4 regions of the Fundidesulfovibrio magnetotacticus genome follow, and region 1 is predicted to be linked to each of the others. Evidence: predicted binding sites of a transcription regulator. Region 1 holds the regulator's gene; each other region holds the start of a gene.
What was found. The regulator sigma-54, encoded in region 1, starts transcription at its own class of promoters, with help from an activator protein. The targets are predictions, from matches to a motif close to CTGGCACGGNNNNTGCTT.
Positions count from the first base shown of each region.

Region 2: the regulator sigma-54 is predicted to act here: its motif matches at 1,377-1,394, upstream of gabT (4-aminobutyrate--2-oxoglutarate transaminase).
Region 3: the regulator sigma-54 is predicted to act here: its motif matches at 2,544-2,561, upstream of nifH (nitrogenase iron protein).
Region 4: the regulator sigma-54 is predicted to act here: its motif matches at 3,701-3,718, upstream of NNJEOMEG_RS00845 (PEP-CTERM sorting domain-containing protein).

Region 1 is NZ_BLTE01000014.1:120,651-127,958, forward strand. Features, by position in the region: gene NNJEOMEG_RS15015 (KdsC family phosphatase) at 1-207, shown strand, start outside; gene rpoN (RNA polymerase factor sigma-54) at 492-1,931, shown strand; gene hpf (ribosome hibernation-promoting factor, HPF/YfiA family) at 1,972-2,511, shown strand; gene NNJEOMEG_RS15030 (PTS sugar transporter subunit IIA) at 2,511-2,963, shown strand; gene rapZ (RNase adapter RapZ) at 3,079-3,960, shown strand; gene NNJEOMEG_RS15040 (PTS sugar transporter subunit IIA) at 3,971-4,408, shown strand; gene NNJEOMEG_RS15045 (PTS sugar transporter subunit IIB) at 4,412-4,870, shown strand; gene NNJEOMEG_RS15050 (PTS sugar transporter subunit IIC) at 4,953-5,633, shown strand; gene NNJEOMEG_RS15055 (manganese-dependent inorganic pyrophosphatase) at 5,731-6,654, shown strand; gene NNJEOMEG_RS15060 (PDDEXK family nuclease) at 6,674-7,051, opposite strand; gene NNJEOMEG_RS20750 (DUF2087 domain-containing protein) at 7,166-7,308, opposite strand, start outside.
Region 2 is NZ_BLTE01000033.1:10,188-17,495, reverse strand. Features, by position in the region: gene NNJEOMEG_RS19960 (sigma 54-interacting transcriptional regulator) at 1-1,078, shown strand, start outside; gene gabT (4-aminobutyrate--2-oxoglutarate transaminase) at 1,466-2,788, shown strand; gene NNJEOMEG_RS19950 (ABC transporter substrate-binding protein) at 2,853-4,097, shown strand; gene NNJEOMEG_RS19945 (branched-chain amino acid ABC transporter permease) at 4,164-5,048, shown strand; gene NNJEOMEG_RS19940 (branched-chain amino acid ABC transporter permease) at 5,061-6,080, shown strand; gene NNJEOMEG_RS19935 (ABC transporter ATP-binding protein) at 6,077-6,802, shown strand; gene NNJEOMEG_RS19930 (ABC transporter ATP-binding protein) at 6,789-7,308, shown strand, end outside.
Region 3 is NZ_BLTE01000002.1:263,283-270,590, reverse strand. Features, by position in the region: gene NNJEOMEG_RS04200 (putative bifunctional diguanylate cyclase/phosphodiesterase) at 1-1,439, opposite strand, end outside; gene NNJEOMEG_RS04195 (sulfite exporter TauE/SafE family protein) at 1,477-2,277, opposite strand; gene nifH (nitrogenase iron protein) at 2,610-3,434, shown strand; gene NNJEOMEG_RS04185 (P-II family nitrogen regulator) at 3,474-3,836, shown strand; gene NNJEOMEG_RS04180 (P-II family nitrogen regulator) at 3,833-4,207, shown strand; gene nifD (nitrogenase molybdenum-iron protein alpha chain) at 4,235-5,887, shown strand; gene nifK (nitrogenase molybdenum-iron protein subunit beta) at 5,900-7,288, shown strand.
Region 4 is NZ_BLTE01000001.1:171,838-179,145, forward strand. Features, by position in the region: gene NNJEOMEG_RS00820 (ERCC4 domain-containing protein) at 1-364, shown strand, start outside; gene NNJEOMEG_RS00825 (DUF5681 domain-containing protein) at 357-821, shown strand; gene NNJEOMEG_RS00830 (hypothetical protein) at 818-1,165, shown strand; gene NNJEOMEG_RS00835 (DUF5681 domain-containing protein) at 1,402-1,860, shown strand; gene NNJEOMEG_RS00840 (hypothetical protein) at 1,857-2,039, shown strand; gene NNJEOMEG_RS00845 (PEP-CTERM sorting domain-containing protein) at 2,471-3,604, opposite strand; gene NNJEOMEG_RS00850 (hypothetical protein) at 4,122-4,682, opposite strand; gene NNJEOMEG_RS00855 (hypothetical protein) at 4,706-4,918, shown strand; tRNA gene NNJEOMEG_RS00860 (tRNA-Thr) at 5,258-5,333, opposite strand; gene NNJEOMEG_RS00865 (fused MFS/spermidine synthase) at 5,393-7,308, opposite strand, start outside.

The sequences.
Region 1 (7,308 bases):
TACATGGGCGACGACTGGCTCGACGCCGCGCCCATGCGACGGGCCGGGCTGCCCATGGCCCCCGCCGACGCCCAGCCCGAAATCCTGCGCCTGGCCGCCTGGGTCTCCCGCCTGCCCGGAGGGCACGGCGCGGTGCGCGACGCCGTGCGCCTGCTGCTCACCGCCCAGGGAAAACGCGAAGCCCTCTGGCGCGACATCGCCCTGTAGCCGATACGTCGGGCGAAATGCGGCGATGGCCGCCTGTCCGGCCGCGCAGAACCCGGTGAAACCCGCGAAGCCACCCGGGAGTGCGGAGGGCGAAGCCCTTTGCGCGCCGGAAGGTTCTCCCCGGACTGCCCGTTCGTCCGCCCCCGCCGTCCTTGGCGCTTCACGGAAAAAGCCGTCAAGTCTTGCTTCCGGTTCGGTTTTGGTGCATAACCACCGGGCTAGGCGGGCGTCCGGCATTCTTCTTGCTAGCCGCCCGGTCCAATCCACAAGGAGACGACAGCACGATGGCACTTGAGCTCAGGCAGCAACTCAAGCTTTCGCAGCAGCTGGTGATGACGCCCCAGTTGCAGCAGGCCATCAAGCTGTTGCAGCTTTCCCGTCTGGAGCTGGTGGAGACGGTGCAGCAGGAGCTCATGGAGAACCCGCTGCTCGAAGAGACCCAGTTCGACGACGAGCGGCCCGAGCCCACCATCGCCGAGGACTCCCACGCCCCCGACCCCACCCAGGAGGAGGGGGCCATGCAGCGCGAGCTGATGAAGACGGCCGAGTGGGACGACTACCTGGGCGATTTCGCTTCCACCTCGCGCCAGGCCACGGTGCGCGAGCACGAGACGCCCGAGGAGGGCATGTCCTTCGAGGCCAGGCTCACGGCCAAGCCCTCGCTGGAAGGCCACCTGGCGTGGCAGATCAGCCTTTCTCCCCTGGACGCGCGGCAGCAGGCCATCGCGGACGAGATCGTGGGCAACCTCGACTCCGGGGGCTATCTGCGCTCCAGCGCGGAGGAACTCGCCCAGGTGCTTGCGGTCACTCCCGAAGAGGTGGAGGTTGTCATCCAGGTGCTGCAGCGGCTCGATCCCGTGGGCGTGGCCGCGCGTTCGCCCCAGGAGTGCCTGCTGGTGCAGCTGGAGGTGTACGGCTACACGGACCCGGTGCTCCTGGAGATCGTGCGCGACCACCTGGAAGACCTGGAGAAGAAGCGCTACAAGCCCCTGGCGAAAAAGTTCCGCTTGAGCATGGAGGAGGTCAAGGAGTATCTGGAGATCATCCAGACGCTCGACCCCATGCCCGGCTCGCATTTCAGCTCGCCGGACCCGGTGTACGTGAGCCCGGACGCGTTCGTGTACAAATACGGAGACGACTTCGTGATCGTGCTCAACGAGGACGGCCTGCCCAAGCTCCAGCTTTCCCCCTACTACATGGAGGACATGGGCCGTTCCAGCGCCAACAAGGAAAAGGAATATCTCCAGGACAAGATGCGCAGCGCCCAGTGGCTGATGAAGAGCCTCTATCAGCGCCAGCGCACGTTGTTCAAGGTGCTCGAATCCATAGTGAAATTTCAGCGCGAGTTTTTCGAGGACGGCGTGACGCGGCTTCGCCCCCTGATCCTGAAGGACGTGGCCGACGACATCGGCATGCACGAATCCACCGTGAGCCGCATCACCACGAGCAAGTACGTGGCCACCCCGCACGGCATCTACGAGCTCAAGTTCTTCTTCAACTCGGCGCTGGAACTCGACGACGGCTCCTCGGTGGGTTCGGAGTCGGTCAAGGCCGTGATCAAACAGCTCATCTCGGCCGAGGACCCCAAAAAGCCCACCAGCGACGAACAGATCGCGGAGATTCTCAAGCAGCGCCTGCAGGTGAACATCGCGCGGCGCACTGTGGCCAAGTACCGCATGGCCATGGGCATCGAGTCCTCCTCGAAGCGCAAGGACGTTTTGTAGTCAAATCCGCCGCCACGCGGCGTCACCCCCGGAGGTCATCATGAATATCGCTTTCAATTTCAAGAACTTCGAGCCGTCTCCCGGCCTGCAGGAATATGCTGCCAAGCGTTTCGACAAGCTCTCCAAGTACATGAGCAATTCCGACAACGCCGAAGTGGTGGTCACTCTTTCCGTTGAAAAGACCCGCCAGATCGCCGACGTGGTCATCGACGCCGACGCCATGCACATCTCGGCCCACGAGCGCTCCGACGACATGTACTCCACCATCGACATGATCACGGACAAGCTCGACGCCCAGCTGCGCAAGCTGCGCGAGAAGATGAAGGACCGCCGCAAGGCCACCCAGGGCGACGTGACCATGGGCGTGGTGAGCTTCACCACCGAGGGCAAGGTCCACGCCATCGAGGAATCCGACAAGTACAGCCCCAAGCCCATGAGCGTTGAAGAGGCCGCCGAGCAGCTCGACGCCATGCACTACGAATTCCTGGTGTTCCTCGACGCCGAAACCGAGCGCGTCAACGTGCTCTACAAGCGTAAGAACGGCGACTACGGCCTGATCGATCCTGGGGTTTCCCTCTGATGCGCCTGGGGGAATACCTGCGCAAGGACTTCGTCCTGGAGGACCTGGCGGCCGGGGGCAAGCCCGACGTTCTCGCGGAGCTGGTGGCCCCCGTGGCCGCCGCCTTCCCGGACGTGGACCCGGCAAAGGCGCTGCGCGTGCTCATGGACCGGGAGAATCTCGGCACCACGGGCATCGGCGACGGCGTCGCCATTCCCCACGGCAAGATGGATTCGCTCAAGGAGATCGTCATCGTGGCCGGGCGCAGCCGTGCGGGGATCGATTTCGAATCCCTGGACCACAAGCCCTGCCGCATCTTCTTCCTGGTGCTCGCGCCCGAACACGTGGCGGGCATGCACCTGCGCATCCTGGCGCAGATCTCGCGGCTTCTCTCGGACGAGGGCTTCCGGCGCTCCTTCCTGGACGCAGCCGACCACGAGGCTCTCTGGAAGGTGCTTTCCAGCCACGCGTGAACCTGCCGGGCCCCGTGAGGGCCGGCGGCTTCGTCACGCAAACGGACGCGATGTGTGATAGGCCGGTCCCCGCCGCGCGACCACGCGGCGGGGACTTTTCACAAGGAGCGATGCCATGCCGGGAGCGAGCGTCCATCTGCCCGTGGTGGTGATCACGGGCCTGTCGGGGTCCGGGAAATCAACGGCCCTCAACGTTTTCGAGGACATGGGCTATTTCTGCGTGGACGGCCTGCCGCCCGTGCTCATGCCCAAGCTGGCCAGCCTCTTCCAGGGGCAGGCGGCAGTGCGCCACCGGGGCCTGGCCCTGGGACTGGGCGCCACGGACCTGGACGACAGCTGGGAAACCGCCCTGGGCGAGATACGCGCTTCGGGTAGCCACATCCAGATCGTGTTCGTGGAGGCCTCCACCCAGGAGATCATGCGCCGCTACGCCACCACGCGCAGGCCCCATCCCTACGAGTCCGAGGGCTACGGCCTGGGCGAGGCCGTGGACGAGGAGCGCCGACGCATGGCCCCCCTGCACGACGCCGCCGATCTGGTGATGGACACCACCGGCTTCTCCGTGCACGACCTGCGCCGCCAGCTCCAGGAAAAATGGATGTTCCTGGAGGGCCAGGGCACGGCCATGAAGGTGCACGTGATGAGCTTCGGCTTCAAATACGGCATCCCGGCCGAGTCCGACCTGGTGTTCGACCTGCGCTTCCTGCCCAACCCCTATTTCGAGGCCGGGCTCAAGCCCCTCTCCGGGCAGGACAAGGCCATCGTGGACTACGTGCTGGAATCCCCCCAGGGCAAGGCCTTCCTGCCCCGGCTGGTGGATTTCCTGCGGCAGATGCTGCCCCTCTACGCCCAGGAAGGCCGCTACCGGCTCACCGTGGCCGTGGGCTGCACAGGCGGCCGTCACCGCTCCGTGGCCGTGGCCGAGGCGGTTTTTGACAGCCTGCGCGAGGCGGGCTACACCATGACGCTTGAACATCGACACATCGAAAAGGGCTGATCCGACCAAGATGAACGACCAGACCGAAGCGCGCAAATCCGTGGGCGTGATCATCGTCACCCACACCGACTACGGCGACAAACTCCTCAAGGCCGCGGAAATGATCCTGGGTCCCCAGCAGGACGTGCGCTGCGTAAGCGTGAACGTGGGCGTGGACACGGCCGAGACCGTGAAACAGCTCGACGCCGACATCCGCGCCCTGGATTCGGGCGGCGGCGTGATCATCGTCACGGACATGTTCGGCGGCACGCCCACCAACCTCTCGTTGTCCCTCATGGGGCAGCGCCTGGTGGAGGTGGTCACGGGGGTGAACCTGCCCATGCTCATCAAGATTCTTTCCACGCGCACCAAAGCCCTTTCGCAGCTGGCCGCCGACGCCAAGACCGCCGGGGTGCAGGGCATCGTGGTGGCGGGCGAGATCCTGCGCAAGAAGGTGGCGGGGGAGTAGGGCGTGTTCTGGGTGCGCATCGACAACCGCCTGGTGCACGGTCAGGTGATCGAATCCTGGCTGCCCTTCACCGACGCCCGCTACATGGTGGTGGCCAACGACGAACTGGCCCAGGACGAACTGCGCCAGCAGATCATGTCCATCGCCATCCCGCTGGGCATCGACTTCTCCTTCGTGAAGGTGGCCGAGGTCCAAACATATCTGGACTCGCGCAGGCTCATGGAAAGGGACGTGCTGGTGCTCTTCGCCTCCTGCCCGGACGCCCGGCGCGCCTTCGAGGCCGGGCTGGACTTCCGGAAGCTCAACCTGGGCAACCTGCACTACGGCCCGGGAAAGCGCCAGGTCTGCCAGCACATCGCCCTGAGCAAGGAAGACGAAACCTGCCTGGACTTTCTGCGCGGCAAGGGCGTGAACCTGGACTACCGCTGCATCCCCAGCGATCCCGTGGACCTGCCGGGCTGACGCGCCGCGCTTTCCTTTTCCCGCCGATTGGTGCATAGATGGCGAAAGCGCTTCGCCCCGGACAACCCATGGAACTGCCCGCATCCTCCATCACCTTCATCCTGGCCAACGCTTTTTTTTTGCCCTCTTTTCGAGCTTCCGCTTCCTGATCAATCTGCCGCTCCTGGACAGGCCGCTCACCCTGGGCTTCGTCTGGGGCCTTTTCACGGGCGACTGGGCCGCCTGCCTGGGCGTGAGCCTGTTCTTCGAGCTGCTCTGGCTGGACGTCATCCCCGCCGGGACCATCATTCCCCCCAACGCCCTGGCCCCCACTCTGGCCTGCCTCGCGGCGCTCCATCTCTACGGCATCTCGTCTCCGGCCGTTGCGGCAGTGCTCATCGTGGCCTGCCTTCCGCTGGGAAGGCTCTTTTCGCGGCTTGAGAACTACCACCGCGTCTTCTGCAACGAAGGCTTCAACAGCTTCGTGCTCTGGGTGAAGAATCCGGGCCGCCCGGGCGGTCCCGCCGCCATGACCCGGCGCTCCATTCTGGTGATGTTCCCCATCAACATGGCGGCCTTCACCCTGGCCCTGGCGTGGCTTCTGGCCCTGGCGCACCTGGGGCTGCCGCTGCTGGCCCCGGAGCTGTCGGAACTCAAGCTCACGTGGCCGCACCTGTGGGCCGTGGGGAGCATCGGCGCGGTGCTCTCGCTGCGCCACCGCCCGGCCTACGCGGTGGTGCTGGCAGGCGCGTTCCTCGCGGTGTTCAGCCGGATCATCCCATAAGGCTCGCACGGCGCGGGACGAAGGTCTTGGCAAAGGCGGACCTTTGTGATATTTTCCCCAAAGTAACTTCGCACATCACCTCAGGAGGGATCCGATCATGGCAGCGTACGTCGTTGGACACAAAAACCCGGACACCGACTCCGTCGCCTCGGCCATCGCCGTGGCCGACCTGATGAGCAAGCGCGGCATCGAAGCCGTCGCCGCCGCCCAGGGCAAGACCAACCCCGAGACCGATTTCGTTCTTTCGAAGTTCGGCGTGAAGGCTCCCGAGATCGTCACCGACGGCGCGGGCAAGCAGATCATCCTGGTCGACCACTCCGACCTGGCCCAGAGCCTGGAAAACCTCGCCAAGGGCGAGATCCTGGGCGTCGTTGACCACCACAAGCTGGGCGACGTGACCACCCCCAACCCGCTGGAAATGTGGGTCTGGCCCGTGGGCTGCACCTGCACCGTGATCGCCAGCATGTACGACTTCTACGGCATCGAGATCCCCAAGGCCATGGCCGGCATCATGCTGTGCGCCATCCTTTCGGACACCGTGATGTACAAGTCCCCCACCTGCACCCCCGCCGACAAGGCCGCCTGTGAAAAGCTGGCCAAGATCGCCGGCGTCTCCGACATGATGGCCCTGGGCATGGAGATGTTCAAGGTGAAGTCCGCCGTGGACGGCACCCCCATCCGCGAGCTGGTCTTCCGCGACTACAAGGACTTCAACATGTCCGGCACCGCCGTGGGCATCGGCCAGCTCGAAGTGGTGGACCTGTCCATCCTCGACAAGTACAAGGCCGACCTCCAGGCCGACATCGCCAAGGTGAAGAGCGAGAAGGGCCTGCACTCGGTGTTCCTGCTGCTCACCGACATCATGAAGGAAGGCTCCGAGATGCTCATCGTCACCGACGACGCCGCCGTTGTCGAGAAGGCCTTCGGCGTGAAGCCCGCCGGCGCCTCGGTGTGGCTGCCCGGCGTGATGAGCCGCAAGAAGGACGTGGTTCCCAAGTTCGAGAAGGTCTTCGCCGGCTGATTGCCGCCGCAAAGCACGCTTAAGGATTGATCAGGCCCGGGGCGGGAAACCGCTCCGGGCTTTTTTGCGTCCGGGACCAGGCCGATTCCCTAAACACGCGCGGGAGGTCGATGGACACCCCTGGCAGGGCCGTCACCCGGACCACGGAGCTGGTGGCCTCGTCGCTCTCGCCCGGCTCGGGCAGGCGCACGTCGAAGGGGGCCACAAAGACTTCGCAAGGCCTGCCCTCAAGGGGGTAGGCCAGGATGCTGGCCAGACGCACCACAACCTGCTGGTGGCTCCGCGACCGCGCGGGCGTCCAGGCGTGGGCCTCGCCGGGGAGGAAATCCCAACGCTCGTCGTCTTTCCAGGCCAGATAGTCGCCGTAGGTGTGCCGCGCGTCGGCCCGTTGCGCCAAGCCCAGGCTCTGCCTCCGTGGAGGTTCCGCCGTTTCTCTCGAAACGTAACGCCGCCTGGGAACAAGGCGAGCCCGGCCGGGGTCGGCCGGGCTCGCGTCCGTTCGCGCCCTTCGTCAGCCTGCCGTACGTGCGGCGAGGTCGCGGATCAACTCCAGGGCCTCGGGGCCGGGCGCGCGCTCCACGCGCCGGTAGACCCGGCCGTCGGGCGTGCGCGCCAGCAGGCCGTGGTCGAAGAGCTCCCGGCGCAGCAGGGCGT
Region 2 (7,308 bases), on a different contig from region 1:
GGTGGTCAACGAGCGCGACGTCACGGAACTCAACGCCCTGCGCGAGGGGCTTCAGAACGCGCGCAAGGTGGAGGAGCGCTACCGCCACGAGATCGCGGAGCTCTCCATGCTGGAGCTGCGCCAGAAGGACGTGGTGGCCGAGAGCCCCTCCATGCGCCACTGCCTGCACGCGCTTTTGAAACTCGCGCACATGGACGCCTCGCGCATCCTCATCCTGGGGGAATCCGGCACGGGCAAGGGGCTCCTGGCCAAGTTCGTGCACCAGCACAGCCCCCGGGCCAAGAAGCCCTTCATCCCCATCAACTGCCCGGCCGTGCCGGAGAACCTCTTCGAGGCCGAACTCTTCGGCTACGAGAAGGGGGCCTTCACCGGGGCGCTCAAGCAGGGCAAGGCCGGGCTCATCGAGCTGGCCCGGGGCGGCACCCTTTTCCTGGACGAGGTGGGCGACATCCCGCTCTCGGTGCAGGCCAAGCTCCTCAAATACCTGGACGACCACGAGCTGCGCCGCCTGGGCGGGGCGGAGTCCAAGGTGGTGGAGTGCGGGGTGGTGGCCGCCACCAACTGCGACCTGGAGCGCCTGGTGGACCAGAAACGCTTCCGCAAGGACCTCTTCTTCCGGCTCAACACCTTCATCGTGCGCATCGCGCCGCTGCGGGAGCGCCGGGAGGACATCTTCGGGCTGGCGGAGTTCTACCTGGCGGCCTGCAACGCGCGCTACGCCAAGGCCAAGCGGCTCACGCCCAAGGCCATGCGCCTGCTGGAGGCCCACGACTATCCGGGCAACGTGCGCGAGCTGGTGGGCATCATCCAGAAGGCCTTCGTGATGAGCGAGGGCGACGACCTCACCGAGGCCGTGCAGGAGGCCCTGGGACCGGGAGGCGGCGCACTGGGAGAGGCCCAGCCGCGCGGTCTCGCCGAGTCTGCGGACCAGGCCAGTGCGCGGGCGCTGCGCCAGGCGGCCGCGCGCTGCCGCACCACCCGGGAGATGGCGACGCTTCTGGGGGTGAGCCAGTCCACGGTGGTGCGCAAGCTGGCCCGGTACGGCATCAAACCCGGCCGATTCATTTCTGAATCATGACCGGGCTTCAATAACGAATCAGACGGACTGGAACTTGAAGATCAAGTGTCAGTGCCTGCGAGCCCTTGTCGTGCATGGCGGACGCGGTGGGCCTCCTGCTCCGGGCCGAGGCAAATTGAAATGGAAATTGTCAATTTCGTTAAAGATATTTGATTCATTTGTGCATCGTTTATAACTATTCGGTTTTTTGCATTTTTTTGATATACTTGATTCATGCTCGCATCATTTGGCCTTGGTTCTGTTTGGAGTTTGTATAGTAACAGCTCGTAAGCAAACGCTTTATTGTCTCTCGCGCATCCTGGCTTGCTTCTTGCTCATCCAGCTTGGCTTTTTCGTCAACGGCGGGGCACGAGCCCGACCCATCAACCCCGTGCGAGAGGACACCCTGTGGCACAACACACCGACAAGACCCAAGAGCTCCTGGCACTGCGCGACCGCTACGTCCCCAAAGGTCCCTTCAACGTAACCCGCTTCCTGGCCGCCAAAGCCTCCGGCGCCGTGATCACCGACATGGACGGGCGCGAACTCATCGACTTCGCGGGCGGCATCGGCGTGGTCAACGTGGGCCACTGCCATCCCAAGGTTTCCGCCGCCGTGAAGGACCAGGCCGACAAGTACATCCACACCTGTTTCCACATCGTGATGTACGAGCCCTACATCCGCCTGGCCGAGAAGCTCTGCACCCTGGCCCCCGGGGATTTCGAGAAGATGGCCATCCTGGCCAACTCCGGGGCCGAGGCCGTGGAGAACGCGGTGAAGATCGCGCGCAGCCACACCAAGCGCCAGGGCGTGATCGTCTTCGAGGGCGGCTTCCACGGGCGCACTCTGCTCACCATGAGCATGACCAGCAAGGTGAAGCCCTACAAGTTCGGCTTTGGTCCCTTCGCCCCCGAAGTCTATCGCATGCCCTACGCCTACTGCTACCGCTGCCCCATAGGCCTCGACCGCAAGACCTGCGACGCGGCCTGCGCGGACCTCCTGAACGATTTCTTCATCGGGCACGCCGCCGCCGAGTCCGTCGCCTGCCTGGTGGCCGAACCCGTTCTGGGCGAGGGCGGCTTCGTCACCCCGCCCACCCGCTACTTCGAGAAGCTCTCGGCCATCTGCCGCGCCAACGGCATCGTCTACGTGGCCGACGAGGTGCAGACCGGCTTCGGACGCACCGGCGAATACTTCGCCATGACCCACCACGGCGTGGCGGCGGATCTGGTCACCGTGGCCAAGTCCATGGGCGGCGGCATGCCCATCTCCGGCGTGGTGGGACGCGCCGAGATCATGGACGCGCCCCAGATCGGGGGCACCGGCGGCACCTACGGCGGCAACCCCGTCTCCTGCCGCGCGGCCCTGGCCGTTCTGGAGGTCTTCGAGGAGGAAAAACTCCTGGAGCGCGCCCGCACACTGGGGGCCACCCTCCAGGCCCGCTTCGCGCAGTGGATGGAGCGCTACGAGATCATCGGCGAGGAACGCGGCCTGGGGCCAATGCGCGCCCTGGAACTGGTGACCGACCGCGAAAAGAAGACCCCGGCCATGGCCCAGGCCAAGGCGCTGGTGAAATACTGCGTGGACAGGGGGCTTCTGCTCCTCTCCTGCGGCACACACGGCAACGTCATCAGGACGCTCATGCCCCTGGTGATCACCGACGAGCAGCTCGAACGCGGCCTGGCCATCCTGGAAGAGGGCTTCCAGGAGATCGCCAAGGGCCGCCTGTAGGCGCTCCCCCAAAGGCTAAGGAACCAGGCAAACGCGCGACAACCCACAACGAAGGGAGTTGAGCATGAACACGGCGTCTTTCGGCAGAAAACTCACCGGACTCCTCGCGGCGGCGCTCCTCACCGCCGGTCTCTCCACCCAGGCCCTGGCCCAGAAGAGCATCAAGATCGGCAACGTCGAACCCCTCTCCGGCCCCTCGGCCTCGGTGGGCGTGCAGGGCAAGCAGGCCCGCGAGATGGCCATCGAGGAAATCAACGCCGCAGGCGGCATCAAGAGCCTGGGCGGAGCCAAGCTGGAGCTGGTCTACGCCGACTCCAAGAGCGACCCCACCGTGGGCGTCTCCGAGACCGAGCGCCTGATCAACACCGAAAAGGTGAACATCATGACCGGCTGCTGGAACTCGGCCGTCACCTACCCCGCCACCCAGACCGCCGAGCGCTACGGCATCCCCTTCGTGGTTCCCGTTGCCGTGCGCGACACCATCACCGAGCGCGGCTTCAAGTATGTCTTCCGCATCGCCGCCAAGGACTCCTGGTGGGTGCGCGACCAGTTCCGCTTCCTCAAGGACATCCAGGAGGAAACCGGCCAGAAGATGAAGACCATCGCCTTCGTCTTCGAGAACGGCGACTGGGGCACCGGCTTTGCCGAGAAGTGGCGCGACCTGGCCAAGAAGGAAGGCTACCAGATCGTCCTGGACGAGCCCTACCCCTCCACCGCCACCGACCTCACCCCCGTCGTCACCAAGCTCAAGAGCGCCAACCCCGACGTGGTGATGCTCGTCTCCAACGCCTCCGACGCCATCCTGCTCACCAACACCATGGCCGAGATGAAGGTGAAGCCCAAGGCCATCATCGCCTCCGGCGGCGGCCATGCCGACCCCAAGTTCCTTGAGAACGTGGCCAAGAACGGCCTCTACCTCTTCGACGAGGTGGAGTGGAACACCGACGTGAACAAGCCCGGCGCCAAGGCCACCAACGAGAAGTTCAAGAAGAAGTACGGCTACGACCTCACCGGCGAGTCCGTTGACGCCTACGCCGCCATGTACGTGATCGCCGACGCCCTGGAACGCGCCGCCTCCACCGACCCCAAGAAGGTCCGCGACGCCCTGGCCGCCACCAAGCTCACCACCGGCCCGGCCATGATCGTCTCCTACGACGGCGTGGAGTTCGACGAGAACGGCCAGAACAAGAACGCCGGCATCGTCATCGTCCAGGTGGCCGAGGTGGACGGCAAGCTCGACCGCGTCACCGTGTGGCCCAAGGCCGCCCGCCGCGCCGGGTACACCCCGGTGTTCCCCGCCAACAAGTAGCCCGTCCGTTCAACGCCCCCCGGGTCGCCCGCGCGCCCCGGGGGGCATCACTCCCGGAGACGACCAATGACCGCTGTGATCCAAGCGGTGCTCAACGGCGCCATGATGGGGGCCATGTACGGGCTTACGGCCCTGGGCCTCACCCTGATCTTCGGGGTGATGAAGGTGGTGAACTTCGCCCACGGCTCCCTGCTCATGGTGGGCATGTTCAGCGCCTACTGGCTGATCAAGCTCACGGGCATGCACCCCTATCTGGCGCTCCTCGTGGTGCCCCCCCTGCTCTATTTCTTCGGCTATTTCATGCAGGACCTGCTCATCAAGCCCGTGTTCCGGGCCGAGCGCCAGGTCCGCGAACCGCTCACGGTGATCATCGTCACCACGGGCGTCTGGTACGTGCTGGACAACCTGGCCCTCATGCTCTTCGGCGCGGAATACCGCACCGTGCGCACGGCCATCACCGGCACGAGCTTCACCCTGGGAGACATCATCGTCTCCATCCCCAAATTTTCGGGCTTCGTGATCTCCATCCTCACGGCCGTGGGGCTGGCGCTCTTCATGAAGAAGACCCGCACCGGCAAGGCCCTCCAGGCCACCAGCCTGGACCGCGAGGCCGCCAACCTCATGGGCATCGACCAGTACCGCATCTACAACCACGCCTTCGGCATCGGCACGGCCATCGCGGGCATCGCCGGATGCGTGATCATCCCCTTCTACTACGTCTACCCCTCCGTGGGCGTGGTCTTCGACATCCGGGCCTTCATCATCGTGGTGCTGGGCGGCCTGGGCAGCATTCAGGGGGCCATGATCGGCGGCGTGATCGTGGGGCTCATCGAGTCGGTGTTCTCCCAGTTCATGCCCTCCACCTGGACCGAGGCCATCATCTACGCCATCTTCCTGGTGATCCTCTTCGTGAAACCTTCCGGCTTATTCGGCCACAAACAGGACTGGTAGGAGGTGACCATCGTGAGCCGGAAACAACTGGACGCAATCCTCCTGGTCCTGGCCGCCCTGGTCAGCTTCGGGCTGCCCCTGGTGGTGCAGAGCCCCACGTACCTGCAGATCCTCATTCTGCTCTTCTTCTACGCCTACCTCACCACGGCCTGGAACCTGGTGGGCGGTTTCGCGGGCGTTCTGCCCATGGGCCACGCCGTGTTCGTGGGCATCGGGGCCTACACCTCCACGGTGCTTACGCTGCAATACGGCATCTCTCCCTGGATCGGCATGCTCGTGGGCGGGGTGATCGCCGCGCTGGTGGGGGTGCTCATCGGCAAGCCCACCTTCCGCATGCGCGGGGCCTACTTCGCTCTGTGCACCATCGCCTTCGCGGAAGGATTCCGCGTGATGATCGAGAACATCGACATGCTGGGGCCCATCAAGTTGAACGGCCCCCGGGGGCTGCTCATCCCCCTCAAGGGCGACTCCTTCTGGAACTACCAGTTCATGCACAAGGAGCCCTACTACTACATCATCCTGGTGATGCTCGTGCTGGTGCTGGCCCTCACGTGGTTCATCTCGCGCTCGCGCATGGGCTACTACCTGGCCGCGGGCGGCGAGGAGCCCGAGGCCGCCGAGGCCCTGGGCATCAACGTGGCGCGCTACAAGCTCATGGCCATGGCCCTGAGCTCGTTCCTCACGGCCCTGGCGGGCACGTTCTACGCCCAGCTCATGCTTTATTTCTACCCCAAGGGGCTCCTGGGCCTGGACCTCTCCTTCGAGATCGCCTTCATCGCCCTCATCGGCGGGCGCGGCACCATCGCCGGTCCGCTCATCGGCGCGCTGGCCCTGCGGCCCCTGAACGAGTTCACCCGCATCTACCTCTCGGACCAGCTCCCGGGCCTGCATCTGGTGATCTTCGGAACCATCCTGATCCTCGTCATGCTCTACCAGCCCAAGGGGCTCACCCCCACCCTGGCCAGGCTCTACGACAGGCTGGCCGCCAAGATCACCAAGCCCGAAGCCGCCGGGCAGGGAGGCGCGCGATGAACATCCTGGACGTCAAGGGAGTCACCAAGCGGTTCGGCGGCCTCACCGCCGTGCACGATCTGGACCTGCACATCGCCACCGGAGAGATCCTGGGCCTCATCGGACCCAACGGCGCGGGCAAGTCCACCCTGTTCAACTGCGTGGCCGGGGTTTTCCCGCCCACCCAGGGGGATATCCTCTTCAACGGCACCTCCATCGCGGGCAAGAAACCCTGGGACCTCTGCGACATGGGCCTGGCCCGCACCTTCCAGATCGTGAAGCCCTTCGGCGCCAAGACCGTGCTCTACAACGTGATGGTGGGGGCCTTCCTGCGCGAACGCTCCACCGCCCGAGCCCGCGACCGCGCCATGCACGTCCTGGAGACCCTGCTCCTGGACCACCGCGCCCACCAGCTGGCGGGAAACCTGACCATCGCGGACCGCAAGCGCCTGGAGATCGCCAAGGCCCTGGCCACGGACCCCAAGCTCCTGCTCCTGGACGAGGTGATGGCCGGGCTGCGCCCCACCGAGGTGGACGACATGATCGCCATCATCAAGACGCTGCGCGACAAGGGCGTCACGGTGTTCGTCATCGAGCACATCATGCGCGCCGTGATGGCACTTTCCGACCGTGTTGTGGTCATCCAGTTCGGGGAGAAGATCGCCGAGGGCAAGCCCGAGGACGTGACCCGCGACGAGAACGTCATCAAGGCCTATCTCGGGAGGGAATATGACGCTGCTTAAGGTGGAAAACATCGACGTCTTCTACGGAGACGTGCAGGTGGTCCACGATCTCTCCCTGGAGGTGCACGAGGGCGAGGTGGTGTCCATCATCGGGGGCAACGGCGCGGGCAAGTCCACGCTGCTCAAGGCCCTTTCGGGGCTCGTTCCCCCGCGCGCCGGGGCCATCACCTTCCGGGGCGAGCGCATCGAGGCCATGCCGCCGGAGAAGATCGTGGAAAAGGGCATCGTTCACGTGCCCGAGGGCCGCAGGCTCTTCTCGCTCATGAGCGTGGCCGACAACCTGGAGATCGGGGCCTACAACAAGCGCGCCTTCAAACTGCGCGACAAGACCCTGCGCCAGGTCTACGACCTGCTCCCACGCCTCCTGGAACGGCGCGAACAGATGGCCATGACCCTCTCGGGCGGCGAACAGCAGATGGTGGCCATCGGCCGGGGACTCATGGCCCTGCCGGGGCTGCTCATGCTGGACGAACCCTCCCTGGGCCTGGCCCCCATCCTGGTGAAGT
Region 3 (7,308 bases), on a different contig from region 1:
AGGTAGGCCAGGGAGGAGTAGCCCGTGCCGAAGTCGTCCAGGGCCACGCCCACCCCGGCCTCGGCGAGGGCGGAGAGAGCTTGGCTCACCATGCCGAAATCTTTGAGGAAGACGCTCTCGGTCACTTCCACTTCCAGCTGCTCCGGGGGCAGGCCGGTGCGTTCCAGCAGGGCCAGCGTGCGCCCGGTGAGCCCCGGCTGCTCCAGTTGCCTGGGGGAGAGGTTCACCGACACCTTGAGCGCGCCCAGGCCCTCCGCGCTCCAGAGGGCGGTCTGGCGGCAGGCCTCTTCGAGCACCCACTCGCCCAGGGAGAGGATGAGCCCGGTCTCCTCGGCCAGGGGGATGAAGTCGGCCGGGGAAACGAGCCCGCCGTCGGGCTGGCTCCAGCGCACCAGGGCCTCCATGCCCGTGATCTGGCCCGTGAGCATGTCCACGCGGGGCTGGTAGTGGAGCACGAAGTCCTTGCGGGCCAGGGCCTTGCGCAGGTCGTTCTCCAGGCGCAGCGCGCCCATGACGCGTTCGCCCAGGTCCTCGGTGAAGAAGGCGAAGTTGTTCCTTCCGGCATCCTTGGCGCGGTACATGGCCAGTTCGGCGTTGCGCACCAGCTGGGATGGGTCGTGCCCGTCGGCGGGGGAGATGGTGATGCCCACGCTGGCCGAGATGTAGATTTCCTCGCCGCGCACGGTCATGGGGTCGCTCAGGCAGGCCAGGGCGCGCCCGGCCACGTGGGCGGCGTCCTCGGGGTCGCGCAGGGCGTCCAGGAGCAGGTAGAAGGAGTCGCCGCCGAAGCGCGAGAGGGTGTCGGCCTGGCGCATGAGCGGGGCCAGGCGCTGGGCCACCTCGGAGAGGATGATGTCCCCCGTGACGTGGCCCAGGCTGTCGTTGACGGTCTTGAAGCGGTCCAGGTCCAGGCAGACCACGCCCACGTGGCGGCCCTGACCCTGGCTCTGGCGCAGGGCCTGGCCCAGGCGGTCCAGGAAGAGGTGGCGGTTGGGCAGGCCGGTGAGGGCGTCGTGGTAGGCCTCGTGCAGGAGCATGTCGCGCTGGCGCTTGAGGTCGGTGAGGTCGTGGAACACGGCCAGGTAGCGCACGAGCCTGCCCGAGTCGTCGGGCAGGGCGGTGATGCGCAGCCACTCGGGGTAGGCCTCGCCGGATTTGCGGCGGTTCCATATCTCGCCTTCCCAGCGGCCGTTCTCGGCGAGGCTTTGCCACATGTCGCGGTAGAAGGCCTCGTCGTGGCGGTCGCTCTTGAGCACGCGCGGCGTCTGGCCCAGCACCTCCTCCGGGGCGAAGCCGGTGATGGCGGTGAAGGCCTTGTTCACCCATTCGATGCGCCCGTCGGGGCCCGTGACGGTCACTCCTTCGAGGGAGTTGTCCATCAGGGCCTCGAGCAGGCGGCGCGTTTCGTCGCGCGAGAGTGCGGGGGAGGATGTGTCCATGCGTAAGCCCATCCCGCGTCCGCAGGGTCCGCGTTTTTTAGAGGATCTGGAAGAGCATGCGCGTGGCCATGATCACCAGGAAGCCCGCGAAGACCTTCTTGAGCATGGCCACGGGGAGCTTGTGGGCGATGCGCGCGCCCGTGGGGGCCGTGAGCATGCTGCACACCACCAGGCCGATCATGGCGGGGAGGTAGACGAAGCCCAGGGAGGCCTCGGGGAGGCCGACCTTGCCCATGCCGCCGAAAATGTAACCCACGGCCCCGGCCACGGCGATGGGGAAGCCGATGGCCGCGCCGGTGCCTACGGCCTGGTGCATGGGCACGTTGCAGAAGGTCATGAAGGGCACGGTGAGCGTGCCGCCGCCGATGCCCACAAGGGCGGAGATCACGCCGATGAAGCCGCCCACGCCGGTCATGGGGCCGATGCCCGGGATCTCGCGGCTGGGCTTGGGCTTGAAGTTCAAAAACATCTGCAGGGAGACATAGTAAAGGAAGAACACGAAAAAGCCCTTGAGGAAGCCCGAGGAGAGCCAGGCCGCCAGCTTGGACCCGGCCAGCGTGCCCAGCACGATGCCCGGGGTGATGAGCTTCACGATGTTCCAGCGCACCGCGCCGTGGGCGTGGTGCGCGCGCATGCTGGAGACCGAGGTGAACATGATGGAGGCCAGCGACGTGCCCAGGGCCATCTGCATGAGGTATTCGGGGGCGATGCCCTGCCAGGCGAAGAGCACCGAGAGGATGGGCACGATGACGATGCCGCCGCCCACGCCAAGAAGGCCGGCCAGGATGCCGGCGGCCGCGCCGGCCGCAGCGTAGAGCAGGTAGTAGACGATCTCCATGAAAGCGACTCCTTCTCAAAGGCGCGTCGATGCGCGCCGGAACTCCGCCCTGCCTCGGGCGGGCCGAAGGCCGCGACGTAGCGCCTTTTGCCCCGGTTGTCGACACGCCCTGGAAAAGCGTTCGAACAAATGCGACAAAAATGAAGACAATTTTGTCGCAAGTTACGACATGGCCTGTAATCCATGAAATTCACGCGCTGATCAAGCGTGTCCGCCAGCCCGCGCCAATGCTCATGATTTGCCAATTTTGCCAAATTTTGCCCATGTTGGCACGGGGCTTGCCCTAGCCCTCATGCCAACGCGCAAAACCCATCCCCTTTTGGAGGCATGTCATGAGAAAGATCGCCATCTACGGCAAGGGCGGCATCGGAAAGTCCACCACCACGCAGAACACCGTGGCGGGCCTGGCCACCCTGGGCAAGAAAGTCATGGTCGTGGGTTGCGACCCCAAGGCCGACTCCACCCGCCTGCTCCTGGGCGGACTGCAGCAGAAGACCGTGCTCGACACCCTGCGCGAGGAAGGCGAGGACGTCGAACTCGAAGACATCCTGAAGCCCGGCTTCAAGGGCACCATGTGCACCGAGTCCGGCGGTCCCGAGCCCGGCGTCGGCTGCGCCGGCCGCGGCATCATCACCTCCATCAACCTGCTTGAACAGCTGGGCGCCTACAAGGAAGACAAGAACCTCGACTACGTCTTCTACGACGTCCTGGGCGACGTTGTCTGCGGCGGCTTCGCCATGCCCATCCGCGAAGGCAAGGCCCAGGAGATCTACATCGTCGTCTCCGGCGAAATGATGGCCATGTACGCCGCCAACAACATCTGCAAGGGCATCGTGAAGTTCGCCGAGGCCGGCGGCGTGCGCCTGGGCGGCCTGATCTGCAACTCCCGCAAGGTGGACCGCGAGGAAGACCTCATCACCGCCCTGGCCGACCGCCTCGGCACCCAGATGATCCACTTCCTGCCCCGCGAAAACCAGGTGCAGCGCGCCGAGCTCAACCGCAAGACCGTCATCGACTACTCCCCCGAGCACCCCCAGGCCGACGAGTACCTGAAGCTCGCCAAGAAGATCGAGGACAACCAGATGTTCGTCATCCCCAAGCCGCTGCCCATCGAAGAGCTGGAAGCCCTGCTCGTGGAATACGGCATCGCCAACTAGGCCCGGACGAAAACACCCATCAAGGCAGGAGAATCCAGCATGTCCCTCATCATGATCCGTTCCATCGTCCGCCCCGAGAAGGCCGACGACGTCATGGCCGCCCTCATGGAGTCCGGCTTCCCGGCCGCCACCAAGCTCGCCGTGGCCGGCCGCGGCAAGCAGCGCGGCATCAAGATCGGCGAAGTCACCTACGACGAGATCCCCAAGGTCCAGATCATGACCGTGGTCTCCGAGAAGGACAAGGAATACGTGGTCAAGACCATCGTGGACGCCGCACGCACCGGCGGCAAGGGCAACTTCGGCGACGGCAAGATCTTCGTCTCCCCCGTGGACGAGATGGTCACCATCTCCTCCGGCGTCAAGGAGACCGACGTCTCGAGCATCGGGGAGGCCAGGTCATGAAAGAAGTCATCGCGGTGGTTCGCATGAACAAGATGAACCAGACCAAGAAGGCGCTCACCGATGCGGGCATCGCGGCCTTCTTCGCCCACGAGGCCTGGGGCCGGGGCAAGGGCCTGGTGAATGCGGAGGTGGCCGCGGCCGCGGCCGCCGGAAACCAGGAGGCCGCCGAGATCCTGGGCTCCAAGGGCAAGCTCTTCGCCAAGAGAATGGTCACGGTGGTGGTGCCCGACGAGAAGGTCTCCGCCGTGGTGGACGCCATCGCGGCCGCCAACAAGACCGGCAAGCCCGGGGACGGCAAGATCTTCGTGCTGCCCCTCTCCGACTCCATTCGCGTGCGCACCGGCGAAACCGGCGCCTGCGCCATCGAATAACCGGCCTCGCGCCCAAGAGGATACGTTATGGACGCCCCACTGAAGGACCCCTTGACCATCCCGGACATCGATCCGGAAGAGGCCAGGAAGGAGCTTCTCGCCAAGTACCCCCCGAAGGTCGGCCGCAAGCGCTCCCAGCAGATCTACATCAAGGAAACCGACGGCGCCGAGGATCGCGAGATCATGGCCAACGTGCGCACGGTTCCCGGCATCATCACCATGCGCGGCTGCACCTACGCCGGCTGCAAGGGCGTCATCCTGGGCCCCACGCGCGACATCATCAACATCACGCACGGGCCCATCGGCTGCGGATTCTACTCCTGGCTCACCCGCCGCAACCAGACCGACGCCTCCGCTCCCGGCGCGGAGAACTACATCCCCTACGCCTTCTCCACCGACATGCAGGATGAGGACATCATCTTCGGCGGCGAGAAGAAGCTCAAGAAGGCCATCCAGGAAGCCTACGACCTCTTCAAGCCCAAGGCCATCGCCATCTTCTCCACCTGCCCCGTGGGCCTGATCGGAGACGACGTGCACGCCGTGGCCCGCGAGATGAAGGCCCTGCTGGGCATCAACATCTTCGGCTTCTCCTGCGAAGGCTACAAGGGCGTGTCCCAGTCGGCGGGCCACCACATCGCCAACAACAAGATCTTCACCGAAGTGGTCGGCACCTCCGACACCCCCGTTCGCAAGGGCAAGTTCATGATCAACATGCTCGGCGAATACAACATCGGCGGCGACGCCTTCGAGATCGAACGCATCCTGGAGAAGTGCGGCATCACCCTCAACGCCACCTTCTCCGGCAACTCCACCTACAACGACTTCGCCTCCTGCCAGCTCTCGGACCTGAACTGCGTCATGTGCCACCGCTCCATCAACTACGTGGCGGACATGATGGAGACCAAGTACGGCATCCCCTGGATCAAGGTGAACTTCATCGGCGCCAACGCCTCGGCCAAGAGCCTGCGCCGCATCGCCGCCCACTTCGGCGACCCGGAGCTCATCAAGCGCGTCGAGGAAGTGATCGCCGAGGAAATGCCCGAGGTGGAGGCCGCCCTGGCCGAGATCAAGCCCCGCACCACCGGCAAGACCGCCATGCTCTTCGTGGGCGGCTCGCGCGCCCACCACTACCAGGAGCTCTTCCGCGAAATGGGCATGACCACCCTGGCCGCCGGCTACGAGTTCGCCCACCGCGACGACTACGAAGGCCGCCACGTGATCCCCACCATCAAGGTGGACGCCGACTCGCGCAACATCGAGGAACTCGAGGTGGAAGCCGATCCCGAGAACTACAACCCCCGCATGTCCGAGGCCGAAATGAAGGCCCGCGAAAAGGACGGCTGGAAGTTCAAGGAATACGAAGGCCTCATCCCCGACATGCCCAAGAAGGCCATGATCATCGACGACCTCAACCAGTACGAGGCCGACAAGCTCATCGAGATGTACAAGCCCGACATCTTCTGCGCCGGCATCAAGGAAAAGTACTCCGTGCAGAAGATGGGCGTGCCCCTCAAGCAGCTGCACTCCTACGACTACGGCGGCCCCTACGCCGGGTTCAAAGGCGCGATCAACTACTACAAAGATATCGACAGGATGGTGAATTCCAAGGTCTGGTCGAAGGTGAAGGCCCCCTGGCGCGCCTCCGAACCCGAACTCACCGCCTGCTTCGTGGCCGGCTAGGAGGATAGGACAATGGCACTCTTACGGCACACCACCGCTGACATTACCGTCGACAGGCAGGCCCTGACCATCAACCCGGCCAAGACCTGCCAGCCCGTCGGGGCCATGTACGCCGCCCTGGGCATCCACGGCTGCCTGCCGCACTCCCACGGCTCCCAGGGTTGCTGCGCCTACCACCGCTCCGCCCTGACGCGCCACACCAAGGAGCCCATCGCCGCGGGCACCAGCTCCTTCACTGAGGGCTCCTCCGTGTTCGGCGGCCAGGCCAACCTGCTCACGGCCATCCAGAACATGTTCTCGGTCTACGAGCCCGACGTCATCGCCGTGCACACCACCTGCCTCTCCGAGACCATCGGCGACGACATGACCCAGATCGTCGAGAAGGCCCGCTCCGAAGGCAAGGTGCCCTCCGGAAAGCACGTGATCTACTGCAACACCCCCTCCTACGTGGGTTCGCACGTCACGGGCTACTCCAACATGGTCTTCGGCATGGTGAAGAACCTGGCCGAGTCCACCGGGACCAAGAACGGCAAGCTCAACATCATCCCCGGCTTCTGCGAGCCCTCGGACATGGCCGAGATCAAACGCATCGCCGAGATGATGGGCGTGGACGCCAACGTCTTCCCCGACACCTCCGGCGTGCTCAACGCACCCCTCACCGGCAAGTACGAAATGTACCCCGCCGGCGGGGCCAGCGTGGCCGACATCAAGTCCTCCGGCGACGCCGTGGGCACCATCGGCCTGGGCCGCTGGGCCACCGCCCAGCCCGCCAAGTACCTGGACGCCGAACACAAGGTCCCCTGCGAGATCATCGGCCTGCCCTTCGGCCTGGAAGACACCGACGCCTACGTCATGGCCCTGGCCAAGATGAGCGGCAAGCCCGTGCCCGCCTCCATCGACTTCGAGCGCGGCCAGGTCGTGGACGTCATCAGCGACTACCACCAGTACTTCCACGGCAAGCGCGTGGCCCTGGCCGGCGACCCCGACCAGCTCATCGGCCTCACCAAGCTCCTGGTGGAACTGGACATGATCCCGGCCTACCTGGTCTCCGGAACGCCCGGCAACAAGTTCGAGCGCGCCATCCGCGAGATCGTCAAGGGAACGCCCGCCGAAAACATCACCAAGGTGAAGTGCCCCGGCGACATGTTCATCCTGCACCAGTGGATCAAGCAGGAGTCCGTGGACCTGCTCATCGGCAACACCTACCTGAAGTACATCGCCCGCGACGAGGACATCCCGCTGATCCGCCACGGGTTCCCCATCACGGACCGCATGGGCCACACCCTGTTCCCCTCCGTGGGCTACAAGGGGGCGCTGCGCCTCATGGAAAAGATGCTCGACGCCATCCTGACCAAGCGCGACCGCGACGCCAGCGAAGCCGAGTTCGAGTTGGTGTATTAGGAGCAGAAAAGAAGAAGAGG
Region 4 (7,308 bases), on a different contig from region 1:
CGGCTGTCTGACGACGGGCCGCGAACGCTTCGAGCGCGAGTTGGAGCGCGCCCGCGCCCTGGACTGCTTTGCCGTGGTGGTCGAGGCGTCCATGGAGGACGTGGCCCGGGGGCGTTTCACGTCCCGGATGAATCCCCACGCGGCGCTCCAATCGGTGCTGGCCTTCCAGGTCCGCTACGGCTGCCCCTTCGTGTGGGCGGGCTCCAGGCGCGGCGGGGAGTACGTCACGTTCTGGATGCTCCAGAAGTTCCAGCGCGAGCACGAGGCCCGGCAGGATGAGGCTCAGGCCGTGGCGGAGCTTGAGGAAATCGGGCGATGCAGAGGCGGGAAAAAGCCCAAGCGACAGGAAGCGAAGCATGTCTGAAAAAGCAAAAGAGAAGCAGAGGAAGGCCCCTGCGACGGCGTTCAAGCCGGGCCAGTCGGGGAACCCCAGTGGCAAGCCCAAAGGGTGCCGGGCCAAAGCCACCATGGCCGTGCTGGCGCTTCTGGATGGCGAAGCCGAGGCCCTGACCCGCAAGGCAGTGGAGAAGGCCCTGGAAGGCGACATAACGGCGCTTCGCCTGTGCCTGGAACGCTTGGCCCCGCCCCGAAAGGACTCCCCCGTCACCTTGGCCGGGCTGCCCAAGATCGAGGGCGCGGCGGACCTTCCCAAAGCGACGGCTACGATCCTGGAGGCCGTGGCCCGAGGCGACATCACCCCCAGCGAGGGACAGGCCCTTGCCGGGCTCGTGGAAGGGCACCGCAAGGCCCTGGAGACAGCGGAACTCGAAGCGAGGGTTGCGGCCCTGGAGACGAACCTGAAAGACGGAGGATCACGATGAGCACGAACCTCAAGAACCGCGTCGGCAAGATCGTGGAGCGCATGGGCGACCTCTCCGACCCCGTGGAGGCGTTCAAGGCCAAGGCGCGGGCAATGACTCACGAGGAGCTTCGCGCCGCCCTCCGTGACGCCATGCTCGCCAACGGGTATGACCCGAGCCTTCCCCATGACGAGGCCCTTGCAGCGCACATCGCCAGGCTGGAGGCCGAAGCTGAAACGAAGACGCCCGAGGAACAGGAGGTTGCCAGGCAGCTTGTTGACGTGGTGCGCCGACAGGCGGACAGCATCGCGCGCCTCTTCCCGGAGTCGCCAAGAAGCGATGCGGTCGGGAACGACGCGGCATGAACCCGGCGCGCTGGATCATAAACGGCGAGCCCATGGGCGGCGGCTGCGGCGGCTGCCGTCCGGGTTGTGCTGAGGTCTGCGAGGCCTGCCCCTGTCGGGAGGCCAGAGAATTGCGCCAGGATGCCCCACAGTCAATCCTGGAGGTGAAAGACTCAGTGCGGCGTGCGAACGGCCAGGGCGCGGCCATGACGAAATGAGCGCAAACAATACGCGAATGGAGATGAGGAGGATGGCGAATGTCTGACAAAGCACTGAAACCAGCACGTAAACCGCCCGCCACGGCCTGGAAGCCGGGCCAGTCTGGGAATCCCAAGGGCAGGGCACAGGGGAGCAGGAACAGGGCCACGCTGGCGGCGCAAGCCCTGATCGACGGCCAAGCGGACGCCTTGATGGCGAAAGCCCTTGAGATGGCCCTGGCCGGTGACGCCCCGGTGCTCAAGGCCATGCTGGACCGGTTGTGCCCGCCCCGGAAGGATTCACCCGTCACCCTGGCGGGGCTTCCCAAGATCGAGGGCGCGGCGGACCTGCCCAAGGTCACATCCACGATCCTGGAGGCCGTGGCGCGCGGCGACATCACCCCTAGCGAGGGCCAGGCCCTGACCGGGCTCGTGGAGGGCCACCGCAAGGCCCTGGAGGCGGCGGACTTTGAGAAACGGCTTTCAACTTTGGAAGGTCAAATGGGAGGTACGAGATGAGCACCAAGAACAGATTCGGAGCGCGTATCAAAAAGCTGGAAGAGAACACTGCCAACCGCAAGCCCGTCCTGATCTGGATCGAGCCTGACGAGAACGCGGAGGCGGCCGCGAGGCGGTATTTGAGCGAGCACCCGGAGGACGCGGGCCGGGAAGTGCTGTGCCTCTCCTGGTGTGGATGAACCGGGGCCTTATCGTTTAGTCGCCCAGGTGAACCCGGCAGGGGTAATGGCCTGTCCGGGCCTACGCACCCCGAGCCTTCGCGTACTCGTCTCGGGGTGGGAGCTGGGCGTCCCGATGAACCCAAGAAACGCTTCCAACCGTCACGGCTATGCAACAGGGAGTCCAGCGAACCATGGAGGCGGCTCAGGCTCCTCGCTTGGGATTCGGCAACCTCTCACCAGCGGCGTCCCATTGCGTCAAGCAGCGGCAAGGCGTCCAGCGGGAGGGCTGGCCCGTGCGGGTTCGGTTGGGGCAATGTCATCGTGACCGCATCGAGGGCAGGCTGGGTACATGGCGCGAGGATGGCCGAGGTGTTGGCGTTCGTCAACGGGCGCAAAAAAGCCCAGCCACTCACGTGAGCAGCCGGGCCGGGAAGTCGCTGGGGGTGAGTCTAGTTGGCTTGCTTCATCTTACGCCGCCGCATGAAGGCCGCGCCAGCCGCACCGATGCCCATGAGGAGCATGGTGGATGGTTCTGGGGTGGCGGTAGGATTTGGGTCCTCAACGGGCGTTGCAAGGAAGGCATGCCACTCGCCGTTCATGGTTCTCCCTTGTCCGACAATCTGTCCACGTTCGTTGATGTCAAAGGCCCAGTTGAGTGACATAAATTCGCTTTTGCCAGTAACCAAAGATATTAAGCTGTACATCGTGTTGTCTTCATAGAGGTAAGCTGATGAGTCACCAGGAATAAAGCTTGTACCAACTACTGAATTTTTATTGTTAACCCCAAGTGCTACTCCGAGACCAAGATCTGTATATGACCCGTTGCCATATATGAATCCATGCTGCAGCCTGTCGTCAAATTTTTCACCAAATCTTCCAACTATAACGTTCGCATCATTTACACCAAGCGCACGACTATGACCTGGTAAGGCTAAATACTCTGAGGTCGTCCCGTCATAGACAAAGGCGCGAGTGCGTTGCCACCCATCGACTATTTCTTCTGTTGCGATCATGCCAACGGCAACGTCGTTATTGTTTATAGAGAATGCTTCTCCGCCAAATCCTGAAAGAGTGCTTAACATTTTGAAGCTAGACCCATCGCTGACAAATGGCATCTGGTATACAGGATTATTTTCAAAGTGCATTGCACCTGTGTAGTGTCCGCTGTCATTGACGGAATTAATCCGAGAGTCTGAATAAGTGTTGACACCGTTTAAATTTATATTGGTCAATATTCCTGTTGCTGAGTTGTACAAAAAGTTTCCATACCCAGAGACTGAGTTGTTTTCAATTACTCCATAGTTCCCGGAAACAATCCCGCTATTATTAATAGATGTTGCTTGGCCATAATAATCTCCTGCCCCAACACTTATGATTGAGTACACGCCGCCGCTGTATACAAATGGGAGGGGAGAATTACCTGGGCTTGTATTTAGACTCCCAACCACACGCCCCGAATCGTTAATGCTGACGGCATACCCTCGTCCGAGATCCTGTACGGTGTAGTTGGAGGTTGCAAAGGCGATCGACGGTAATGCGACCAGGATTATTAGGATCACGGCATCTAGGGAACGCCTAGGCATGGGGATCTCCTAAAACGAAATGTTATGTGGAGCGATCATGCAAAATGTGTTCACTCGGTCATAGTGAATGATATCATATGGTTGCGAACACGCGGGGCGCATTGACCGTTCCAGTCGTAAACTTAAGCGACAGCCAAGTGTAAGCCTTCGTTCCAAGGCTTACACGTTATCGTCGGGCGACGGCTTCCGGGAGGGGCCTTGGTTGGGTAAGCTTGATCCGTTCAGGTCAGATTGACGTTGGCAGCGAGGTCGTCATGTCCGTACGAGGGCAGACTGGGAACACGAATCTACTTCCACCATGACATGCGCCGGTTGAGTTTTTGCCAACGGGACTCCTGATCCAGGCACCTGTGCCGTAGTTCATCTTTAAGACCAGCCCGTTCCCAACAATCTTGCGTGGACAAACTGATAAATAGATCACCCCGCTCATGCGCGATTGAATTAAGAAACGAGTTAATCAGCACTAGCACACAGACGGCTGCCAGTATTGGACCGACATAGCGCATACCCGCCTCGCTTACGGCTTGTTGGGTTCTTGGGTTGCCAACTGCACTCCAATTCCATCAGCCACATCCGAAGCCACCTCGCGCCAAACTTCGACGGAATGATTCATGGCCGAGCGCATGGATTTCGCCAGAGGAGGACCACCCAGGGTGGCAGTTTGAAGCGTTGCTAACTTAGCGAAAACTGCACGGGCCTCCTGGGGAGATCTTGCAGCAAGATCTACTAAAACGAGCCGGGTGCGATCCTTTGTGGCGAAAATCCGTGAGAGGAATGGTTCGTCGCTTGGGCCGACGACACCAAAACGTCCATTCCCGTTGGAGAACTTTCCACCACCTAACTGCTTCTTGAGTTTTGCCCAGCTAATGAGAAACGTTCGACTCATGAAGCCGAGCGGCACAGTACCGGCCGTGTTGGCTACATGGGTTAAGGGTGACCATGGGTCATCACCCTTGAGGATGGAGTTTAAGGATCTGCGCCAAACCTTGGCCGGGGTCAGAAGATGACGTAGCTTTAGCCGATTGTGAACAGCCTTCAATCTGGCTGGACGCCGTTGCTGAACAGCATGGGCAAGCATTTTCTCCTCCAGAGTCTATCTCCATGCCAGCCAGATACGCAACGCCCAAGCGGTGGTCAACGGCCTTGGCCCGGTTCCTCAACCTGACGAATTTCGAGGACTTCGCCGCCAGCTACCTGAAAGACGCCAAGGAACAGCTTTGCCGCGTCGGGAAGGCAATCCGCGAGATGCCCGAAGGCCCGGCCCCGGACCAAGACTTCCCAGAGCATCTACGTGTGCAGAAGGCCAGGGCGTGACCGCGCCCAAACTGGCCGATCCAGGCACGGCGTAAAAACGACGCTGACCGAACGCTCGGACGGCCCGTCTCTCACCTGGAGGCGGGCCGTTGCTCGTTTCCCGCCCCGTTGGCGTGGCCGCGAAACGACACCAAGAGGTCACCACTACGCGCGAGGGGCGGCGGTAGGGGAAGGTAGGTCAAAACAAACTCGTGGACAGGAGACCAGGAGGAGGATTGGCGGAAAAAGTTTCACCCGATTTCACCCCGTATAATCTGAGATTGGGGGACAGGTGGGGGACAAAATGCGCCCAACGAAAAAGGGCTCCAAGGCATGAAACCCTGGAACCCTTATCATCTCTGGAGCCAGCGAGGGGACTCGAACCCCTGACCTGCTGATTACGAATCAGCTGCTCTACCAACTGAGCTACGCTGGCGTCGGGCAAAAAGGCATATTAGGCGCAATACGCCTCCAAGTCAACTGGATCGAACGTCTTCAGCGCATGATGGTTTCCAGGCGTTCCTCGAGCTGCTTTTCCAAGGGGAGGGGTGTCGCCTCTTCGCCCCGGCGGTCCACGGCCGAGGACAGGATCGCCGACGCTTCCGCGCGCTCCAGCCGGCCCTCCGGGCGGATCGAAACGTATCGTTCGAGCAGCCCCTGGGCGTTCAGCGGCGCGCCCGACAGCAACTGGCGCTCCGAGACACGCGCCCCCATGAAATAATTCCGGCCCGCAATGTAATGCAGCATGGGTTTGTCGAGCGTCTGCACCGGCCCGGTCAGTGCGGGGAGCGGGAATTCCCGGCCCAGAAGCGCCTCCAGGGAGCAGATCCCCGCCTCCGCCAGCGACGCGCGCACGCCGGGCGACGCCGCCCACAGCGCTCCCGCCGCTGTTACCCCGGGGGCCAGATCCTCCCGTGAAGCCAGGAGAAGCAGGTCGTTCGCCTGGGTCATGAACACCCGAACGCAGGGGAACCGCTCCCGCAGGGTGGAGATCACGGTCCCGAGCACCTGGGCCGAGGCATCGTGGACGTGGACCCACTGCGCGAACACTCCGCCCGGAGCCAGGCACTGGTCGGCCAGGCGGTAGAACTCCCTAGAAAAGAGAGCGTCCACGCCCAGAACCCAGGGATTGCTCGGCTCGGAGACGATCAGGTCCCACTGGTCCGCGGAGCGCGCCAGGATGCGGAAGGCGTCGCCGTGCAGCAGGCGATGCCTGGGCTCCCTATGAACGCCCCCGGTGAACGCTGCGAAAAGCGGAAGCGCCTTGATGACCGAGGAGGAGATTTCCGCCGTTTCGATGGAAGACGCGTCCGCATACCGCGCAAGCTCCCCGGAGGTCACGCCCGTGCCCAGGCCGATCACCAGCGACCGGCCGCGAGAGGGTGCGAGAAGCGCCGGAATGTGCGCCAGCAGGCGCAAAGTGGACATGTCCGCCACCGTGGAGGAGTCGGACTTGCCGTTGACGAACACCGCAAGGGGTTGTTCGGAATGCCAGATTTGCCGAGGAGCGCGCAGCACGGACGCCGTGCCTTCCGGACCGTCCTCCTGGAAGAGACGCTCCACGCCGTCGTGAAATTCATCAAAGAACGTCTTGGGCGAAACACAGGAGGACGCCAGGGGCATTTGCAAACGGAACGTGCCCATCATGAAGCGCTGGGCATCGTACCCCGGCGCGGCGGGGATCAGGGCGAGGGCGGCAAGTGCGGCCAGGCCCGTGGTCAGCCGCGTGCGCGGGCCCAGCTCCCTTGCGGCAAGCCAGGCCCCGGCCAGGGACAGCACGGCGCAAAGCAGATAGATCTGCCCGTTGTTCAACAGCGGATGCAGGAGGATTCCCGCCGCGAGACTCCCCGTGAGGTTGCCCACCGTGTTTGCGCAAAGGATGCGCCCCGAAAGGCTGCCCACCGTGGCCAGATCGCTGCGCAGGCGGTTGAACACCAGGGGCACGGCCGCCCCGATGAGCAGGGCGGGCCCCCCCGCCGCCAGCGAAAGGGCTGCGAATCCGGCGGCCTGGCAGGCCCAGAAACCGGCGAGGTCCGGCGCGAAGAGCAGGCGCAGGCGGTGCGCCCAGTAAGGCCAGGTGTCCAGCGATGGAAACAGCAGGAGCAGCAGGGCCGCGATGGCCATCTGGTTGAGCCAGACAGCGCGCGTCCCCAGCCGGGCGAATCGGCCAGCGAGGAGCGCGCCCGCCGCGATGGCCAGCACGAACATCCCCACCACCATGGTGAAGGCGTAGGCCGAGCCGCCCGACGAAAGGGCCACGAAGCGCACCAGCACGTTTTCCAGCCCCATGGACTGGAAGCCGTTGAGAAACGCCAGCCCCATCAGGGCGAACCCCAGGCCGCGCCCGGGAGAGGACGGCGACGGCGGCCCCGCTCCCGGGCCGCCCTCCTCGTCCAGCGAGCGCCCACCGG